DNA from 2 places in the Streptomyces sp. NBC_00984 genome. Region 1 is predicted to be linked to the other one. Evidence: riboswitches for the same ligand, from Rfam matches in the RefSeq annotation. Region 1 holds a riboswitch; the other holds the start of a gene.
What was found. A riboswitch is a leader RNA that binds a small molecule or an ion and turns the genes downstream of it on or off. The one in region 1 is predicted to bind thiamine pyrophosphate.
Positions count from the first base shown of each region.

Region 1 (4,207 bases):
ATCCAAAAGATGCACAGTGCACTAATTTCCGCCCGCCTCCAAGGGGGAGCCCACATGTCGGACGCCAACGTCCGCTTTCCGTACGCCTACTGACGGATCGCCGACTTCAGCGGTACGGAGGGGTCACCGGCCCGCGCCGGATCGAGCCGCGCCCCCACCTCGATGAGCTTGCGCCCCTGCGCCAGATCGCGCGGCCGGCCGACGGCGAGAACCGCGACCAGCACGCCCTCGCGCAGCCAGCACACCGACCAGGCGGCTGCGGCCGGATCGCCGCGCCACAGCAAGGTGTCGGCGCTCCCGTGGTGGCCCGCGTACTGCACGAACCGGTCGAACTGCTCGGACCAGAAGTACGGCACGGGGTCGTAGGTCATCGGCGCCGGGCCGTCGGCGGCGACTGCCCCGATGATGTTGGCGGCGGCGGTGCGCGGGCCCTGGAGCGCGTTGTCCCAGTGGTGGACGAGCAGGCGTTCGCCGTACCGGGCGGAGGGGAACGAGGCACAGTCGCCGACCGCGTACACATCGGGCAGAGAGGTGCGCAGCGCCCCGTCGGCGGTCACCGATCCGTCGGGGCCGAGCGCGATGCCGGAGCCGGCCAGCCAGCCGGTGGCGGGCCGGGCGCCGATTCCGACGACGACCGCTCCGGCCGGGACCGTACGGCCGTCCGCGAGGACCACCCGGCCCGGCTCGATGCGGGCGACCCGGGCTCCGGTGAGGAGTTCGGCGCCGCTCTCCGCGTACCAGGCGGCCATCGGGGCGGCGACCTCCGCGGGCATCGCGCCCGCGAGGGGCCGGTCGGCGGCCTCGACGACGGTGACCGCGCAGCCCGCGGCGCGGGCCGCGGTGGCGAACTCGGCACCGATCCAGCCCGCGCCGACGACCACGACGCCGTGCTGCTCGTCGAGGACCGGCCGCAGTCGTGCCGCGTCGTCGAGGGTGCGCAGCAGATGGACGCCGGGAACGCCCTCGGACCCGGGCAGGACGACCGGTTCGGCACCGGTCGCGATCACCAGGACGTCGTAGGGGACGGGTCCCGACGGGGTGTCCAGCTCATGCGCCGCGGGCCGCACACCGGTGACGTCGCGGCCCAGTCGCAGATCGATCTCCAGCGCCTCGAAGTCGATGTCGAAGGCGGAGTCCTCGGCCTTGCCGAGGAGCACCGCCTTGGACAGCGGAGGCCGGTCGTAGGGCTGATGCGGTTCGGCGCCGATCAGGGTGACGGGGCCGGTGAAGCCCTGCTCCCGCAGGGCCACCGCGGTCTGCACCCCGGCCATGCCCGCACCGACGATGACGACGCGGCGTCCCGCCCGCCGTTCCGGCTGTTCCGACTGCTGCTGCTCGCTCACCCGTACACCTTAAGCACCTGATAGATCGTCAGGAAAGGGTGTGTTCTCCGACCGTGCTCGTCCCGCCGCTCTCCCGCGACTCCCACGGGGTGGAAGCGAGGGTGTCGCCGGTCCGGGTGCCGATCCGGCCGGGCGTCCGGCCGGCCACCGGTGAAGGACGAGTCCGTCGAGCGGACGGGCCACGGCGGCTGCTCCCTTACCGGGCCGGGTGGCCGGGGTTAAGGTGGCCGACGTAAAGCACTCGCGGGAGCCCGGACGCACCGGGCTGAGAGGGAGGCTGGGCGGCCTCCGACCGTACGAACCTGATCCGGGTCATGCCGGCGAAGGGAGGGGCTGGAAGCCCATGCGTTCTTCTCGGAACGGAAACGGATCCGATGTCCTGGTCATCGGGGGCGGGATCATCGGCCTGGTGACCGCCTGGCGGGCCGCGCAACGCGGGCTGCGCACCGCGGTCGCCGACCCCGAACCGGGTGGCGGGGCCGCCCGGGTGGCGGCCGGCATGCTGGCCGCCGTCACCGAACTCCACTACGGCGAACAGCTCCTGCTGGGCCTCAACGTCGCCTCCGCCGCCCGTTATCCGGCCTTCGCGGCCGAGCTGGAGGCGGCGAGCGGGCAGGAGACCGGCTTCCGCGCCTGCGGCACCCTGGCCGTCGCGCTGGACTCCGACGACCGCGCCCATCTGCGGGACCTGCACGCCCTGCAGCGGCGTTCGGGCCTGGAGTCGGAGTGGCTCACCGGCCGTGAGTGCCGCCGGCTGGAGCCGATGCTCGCGCCGGGTGTCCGCGGCGGTCTGCGGGTCGACGGCGACCACCAGATCGATCCCCGCCGGCTGGCCGCCGCCCTGCTGACCGCCTGCGAGCGGGCCGGGGTGGTCTTCCACCGCGGCTGGGTGGAGCGCCTGAGCGTGGTGGGCGACCGGGCCGCCGGAGCGGTGCTCGCCGGGGGCACGGAGCTCGCGGCCGACCAGGTCGTGCTCGCCGCGGGCAGCCTCAGTGGCCGGCTGCCGGGGCTGCCGGACGAGGTCGTGCCGCCGGTCCGGCCGGTGAAGGGCCAGGTGCTGCGGCTGACCGTGCCGGCCCCGTACGCACCGTTCCTGAGCCGGACGGTACGGGCCGTGGTCCGGGGCAGCCATGTCTATCTGGTGCCGCGCGAGAACGGCGAACTGGTCGTCGGTGCCACCAGCGAGGAGCTGGGCTGGGACACCACCGTCACCGCGGGCGGCGTCTACGAGCTGCTGCGGGACGCCCACGAGCTGGTACCCGGCATCACCGAGCTGCCGCTCACCGAGACCCTGGCCGGCCTGCGCCCCGCCTCCCCCGACAACGCCCCGCTGCTCGGCCCCACCGCCCTGCCCGGCCTCCATCTCGCCACCGGCCACCACCGCAACGGGGTGCTGCTCACCCCCATCACCGGTGACGTCATGGCGGAGCTCCTCACCGGCGGCGAGCCGCCCGAGCCGGCCCGTCCCTTCACCCCGCGCCGTTTCTCGTCCGCCGCCGCCCCCGTACGTCAGGAGCAGCCCGCATGACCGCCGAGCCCGTACCCCCCTCCGTGTCCGTGTCCGTGAACGGCGAGGTGCGGCTCCTCGCCGCGGGCACCACCCTGGACGCCCTGGTCGCCACCCTGACCGCCGCGCGCTCCGGCGTCGCGGCCGCCGTCAACGAGACCGTCGTACCGCGCGGCCAGTGGTCGGCCGCCGCACTCCGCGACGGGGACCGCGTCGAGGTCCTGACCGCGGTCCAGGGAGGCTGACCATGGCGGACGACCTCTTCGCCCTCGGCGACACCACGTTCGGCTCCCGGCTGATCATGGGCACGGGCGGGGCGCCGAGCCTCGACGTGCTGGAGCGCTCCCTGACCGCGTCCGGCACCGAGCTGACCACCGTCGCGATGCGCCGCCTCGACCCGACCGTGCAGGGCTCGGTGCTCTCCGTCCTGCGGCGGCTCTCCATCCGCGTCCTGCCCAACACGGCGGGCTGCTTCACCGCGGGCGAGGCCGTGCTGACCGCCCGGCTGGCCCGCGAGGCGCTCGGCACCGACTGGATCAAGCTGGAGGTGGTGGCCGACGAGCGGACCCTGCTGCCCGACCCGATCGAGCTGCTGGACGCCGCGGAGATCCTGGTGGACGACGGCTTCACCGTGCTGCCGTACACCAATGACGACCCGGTGCTGGCCCGCAGGCTCCAGGACGTGGGGTGCGCGGCGGTCATGCCGCTCGGCTCCCCCATCGGCTCCGGGCTCGGCATCCGCAATCCGCACAACTTCCAGCTGATCGTCGAGCAGGCCCGGGTGCCGGTGATCCTCGACGCGGGCGCCGGGACGGCCTCCGACGCGGCGCTCGCGATGGAGCTGGGGTGCGCGGCGGTGATGCTGGCGTCCGCGGTGACCCGGGCCCAGGAGCCCGAGCTGATGGCCACGGCGATGCGGCACGCGGTGGCGGGCGGGCGGCTGGCGTACCGGGCCGGCCGGATTCCGCGCCGCCACTTCGCCGAGGCGTCGTCGCCGGTGGAGGGGCGCGCGGTGCTGGACCCGGAGCGCCCGGCCTTCTGAGCCGCCGGTACGGCGGACAGCGCATGTTCCTGTCACGGCTCGGCTGCAGTACGGCCCCGGGAGTGCCCCGGCCCGTGGGCCGTGTCCGTGGCGGCTCGTAGACTCGCCTGCGTGGATACGACCCTCCAGGACCCTCTTGTCGGGCAGCTGCTCGACGGCCGCTACCGCGTCGATGCCCGCATCGCCGTGGGCGGCATGGCCACGGTCTACCGGGCCGTGGACACCCGGCTCGACCGGGTGCTCGCCCTCAAGGTGATGCACCCGGCGCTGGCGACCGACGTCTCGTTCGTCGAGCGCTTCATCCGCGAGGCCAAG
Region 1 is NZ_CP108734.1:6,626,836-6,631,042, reverse strand. Features, by position in the region: gene OG520_RS29635 (NAD(P)/FAD-dependent oxidoreductase) at 87-1,343, opposite strand; TPP riboswitch at 1,577-1,689, shown strand; gene thiO (glycine oxidase ThiO) at 1,687-2,871, shown strand; gene thiS (sulfur carrier protein ThiS) at 2,868-3,095, shown strand; gene OG520_RS29620 (thiazole synthase) at 3,098-3,892, shown strand; gene pknB (Stk1 family PASTA domain-containing Ser/Thr kinase) at 4,004-4,207, shown strand, end outside.

Region 2 (4,207 bases), 2.1 Mb from region 1:
CAGGAAAGCCGGTTGCTCCCCGCAGTCGAACAACTACGTGGCGAAGTGGCCAACCTCTTGCGTTCGCTCGTGTTCTCTATCAGTATCTGAAAAATCACTCCTTGTGATCTGCTATCGCGTGCACCACGATGGCGTCAATAGGGCCACGGGGGATCATTCCTGGCCAGATTCATCTACTGCGGGGTTGAACGATGCGCGAGTCGGTTCAAGCTGAGGTCATGATGAGCTTCCTCGTCTCCGAGGAGCTCTCTTTCCGGATCCCGGTGGAGCTCCGGTACGAGGTCTGCGATCCGTATGCGATCCGGATGACCTTCCATCTGCCCGGTGACGCCCCCGTCACCTGGGCATTCGGCCGTGAGCTGCTGCTCGACGGCCTCAACAGCCCCAGTGGTGACGGTGATGTGCACATCGGACCCACCGAGCCCGAGGGGCTTTCCGACGTACATATCCGGCTCCAGGTCGGCGAGGACCGGGCCCTCTTCAGGGCCGGTACGGCACCACTTGTGGCGTTTCTCGACCGGACCGACAAGCTTGTGCCGCTTGGGCAGGAGTGCACGCTGGGTGACTTCGAGGGCAACCTGGAGGACGCCCTGGGCCGGATCCTTGCCGAGGAACAGAACGCCGGCTGACAAGAACGGCGCCGCCGACCGGCTCGCCGGTCGAACACGGTACCTGCCGAATGGGTGAATTGTTCACCTGACGGAGACGTTCAAGGCTTCGTCCTACGACGACGGCCTTTCCCGGCCCGTACGGGTGCCGAAGCTCCGGCTTCCGCGCCGAGCCCTGTGCGGTCCGCGGAGACGACCAGCGCAGCGAGCACCGTCGTCACCGGCACCGAGGCGACCAGTCCGATCGAGCCGACCAGCGTTCGTATGATCTCCTCCGCCACCAGCTCGCTGTTGGCCACCGTCCCCACGCTGCTCTGCGCGATGGAGAACAGCAGCAGCAACGGCATTGCGGCGCCCGCGTAGGCGAGCACCAGCGTATTGACGACCGAGGCGATGTGGTCCCGTCCGATCCTGATGCCTGCCCGGTAGAGGCCCCGCACACCCAACGTCGGGTTCGCCTGGTGCAGTTCCCAGACCGCCGATGTCTGGGTCACGGTCACATCGTCGAGGACGCCGAGCGAACCGATGATGACACCGGCCAGCAGCAGACCGCTCATGTCGATGTGCGGGTACAGGCCGTGGATGAGGCCGGTGTTGTCGTCGGTGTTGCCGGTCAGGCTCGCCCAGCCGATGAAGAGCGATCCGAGCAGCCCGATCAGCAGCAGCGAGATCAGCGTGCCGATCACCGCGACCGAGGTGCGGGCGGTCAGGCCGTGGCACGTGTAGAGCGCGATCAGCATGATCGCGCTGGCCCCGACCACCGCGACGAGCAGCGGATTCGAGCCCTGGAGAATGGCCGGGAGGATGAACAGGGTCAGCACGGCGAAGGACACGGCGAGCGCGACCAGCGCCATCACCCCGCGCATGCGGCCCACCGCGACCACGACCAGGGCGAAGATCCCGGCCAGCAGGGCCATCGGGAACTTCCGGTTCACGTCCGTCACCGAATACTGCAGATCATGGGGCGCGTCGGGGGCGTACGCCACGACCACGCCCTGACCCTCGCGCAACTGGCGCGGTGCGTCCGGCGGGACGACCTCGGTGAAGGTCCGGCCCTTGTCGTGACCGGTCGTCACCTCGATCGTGGACTTCTTGCACAGTCCCTTTCCGCTTCCCGAGGGCGGTGAGGTGTCCCCGCCGACGGGCATCTGGACCACGTTCACGTCCTTGCAGCCCACCATGTCGACATTCACCACCTTTCCCTGCTGGGTCTGCCGGTCGAATCCGACGCCGGTCCGCTCGTGCGGCGGCGCACCACCCGGCCAGAGCGCCACCAGACCGACGACGACGGCGGTGGCGAACGGGATCAGTACGGCCGCGATGACCTTGCGCAGATGTTTGGAGACGGGCGCGGCAGGGCCGTGGCTGTGCGAGTGGCCGTGCTGATGGCCCTGCGGTTCATGCTCGATATCGAGGGACGTCACCGGCCGATCATCGCAAGAAGGGACGGGCCCTCTGTTCATTACGCCGGACGGGGCGCTAGCGTGGAGGAACCTTTGCACACGCGGGAGCTCGGAGCACCGGGCTGAGAGGGCGCTGATATCCGTACGTCCGTACGGGACAGGCTGCGCCGACCGCCGAACCTGTTACCGGGTAATGCCGGCGTAGGGAGTAGGTCTCATGACCACAGCGGACGCACGCACGCCTGCCTCGAACCAGAGCGACGAGGCCGGGAAGTCCATCGGCTGGCACAAGGGGTACGTCCAGGGCTCGCGCCCGGACCTCCGGGTGCCGGTCCGTCAGGTGCACCTCACCAACGGCAAGGACGTGACGCTGTACGACACGTCGGGGCCGTACACCGATCCCACCGTCGAGACCGATGTCCGCCGCGGGCTCGCACCGCTGCGGGAGAACTGGATCGTCGCCCGCGGTGACACCGAGGAGTATCCGGGCCGCCCCGCCCGCCCCGAGGACGACGGGCTCAAGCACACCTCGCCGCGCGGTGGACTGCGCAACCTCGACGCGGTCTTCCCCGGCCGCCCGCGCCTGCCGCGCCGCAGCCGGGACGGGCAGCCGGTGACCCAGCTCGCGTACGCCCGCCGGGGCGAGATCACCCCGGAGATGGAGTACGTGGCCATCCGGGAGAACGTCGAGCCCGAGGTGGTGCGCGAGGAGATCGCGGCCGGCCGGGCCGTGCTGCCGGCCAACGTCAACCACCCCGAGATCGAGCCGATGATCATCGGCAAGCGGTTCCTGGTGAAGGTCAATGCCAACATCGGCAACTCCGCGGTGACGTCCTCCATCGAGGAGGAGGTGGAGAAGATGACGTGGGCGACGCGCTGGGGCGCCGACACCGTCATGGATCTGTCCACCGGCCGCAACATTCACACCACCCGTGAGTGGGTTCTGCGCAATTCACCCGTGCCGATCGGCACGGTTCCGCTCTACCAGGCCCTTGAAAAGGTCGACGGCCGGGCGGAGGAACTGACGTGGGAGATCTACAAGGACACCGTCATCGAACAGGCCGAGCAGGGCGTCGACTACATGACGGTCCACGCCGGCGTGCGCCTGCCGTACGTACCGCTGACCGCCCGCCGCAAGACCGGCATCGTTTCCCGCGGCGGCTCGATCATGGCGGCGTGGTGCCTCGCGCACCACAAGGAGTCCTTCCTGTACGAGCACTTCGAGGAGCTCTGCGAGATCCTCGCGACCTACGACGTGACGTACTCGCTGGGCGACGGGCTGCGTCCCGGCTCGATCGCCGACGCCAATGACGAGGCCCAGTTCGCCGAACTGCGCACGCTCGGCGAGCTGAACACGGTCGCCAAGCGGTTCGGCGTCCAGACCATGATCGAGGGGCCGGGCCATGTCCCGATGCACAAGATCAAGGAGAACATCGACCTTCAGCAGGAGATCTGCGAGGAGGCGCCGTTCTACACGCTCGGCCCGCTGACCACCGATGTCGCTCCGGCGTACGACCACATCACCTCGGGCATCGGCGCGGCGATGATCGCGTGGTGGGGGACGGCGATGCTCTGCTACGTCACGCCGAAGGAGCACCTCGGCCTGCCCAACCGGGACGATGTGAAGACCGGCGTCATCACCTACAAGATCGCGGCGCATGCGGCGGACCTCGCCAAGGGGCACCCGGGGGCGCAGGACTGGGACGACGCCCTCTCCGACGCCCGTTTCGAGTTCCGCTGGGAGGACCAGTTCAATCTGGCTCTCGACCCGGACACCGCACGGGAGTTCCACGACGAGACACTGCCCGCCGAGCCGGCGAAGACGGCGCACTTCTGCTCGATGTGCGGTCCGAAGTTCTGTTCGATGAAGATCTCCCAGGACATCCGGCGCGAGCACGGCGGTTCGCAGACGGAGATCGAGGCGGGCATGGCGGAGAAGTCCAAGGAGTTCGCGGCGGCCGGCAACCGGGTCTATCTGCCGATTGCGGACTGACCGTATCCGGGAGGAGGTATCGCCCCGGGGACTCCTGTCTCCGGGGCGACCGCTCCTGCCGTCCGGCCGGTGTGTGGGCCCGGTCAGTCCAGTTCGTGCTCGGGACCGCCGAAGTCGGGGCTGGTGAAGTCCGGTGAGGTGAACGTCGGGCGGGGGCCCGCCGGGCCGTCGTCCGGGCTGGAGAAGTCCGGCCGGCTGTAGCC
Region 2 is NZ_CP108734.1:4,523,421-4,527,627, reverse strand. Features, by position in the region: gene OG520_RS20090 (IclR family transcriptional regulator) at 1-90, shown strand, start outside; gene OG520_RS20085 (SsgA family sporulation/cell division regulator) at 192-629, shown strand; gene OG520_RS20080 (YibE/F family protein) at 710-2,071, opposite strand; TPP riboswitch at 2,103-2,236, shown strand; gene thiC (phosphomethylpyrimidine synthase ThiC) at 2,229-4,004, shown strand; gene OG520_RS20070 (hypothetical protein) at 4,088-4,207, opposite strand, start outside.
Region 2: another riboswitch for thiamine pyrophosphate. It lies ahead of thiC (phosphomethylpyrimidine synthase ThiC); the one in region 1 lies ahead of thiO (glycine oxidase ThiO).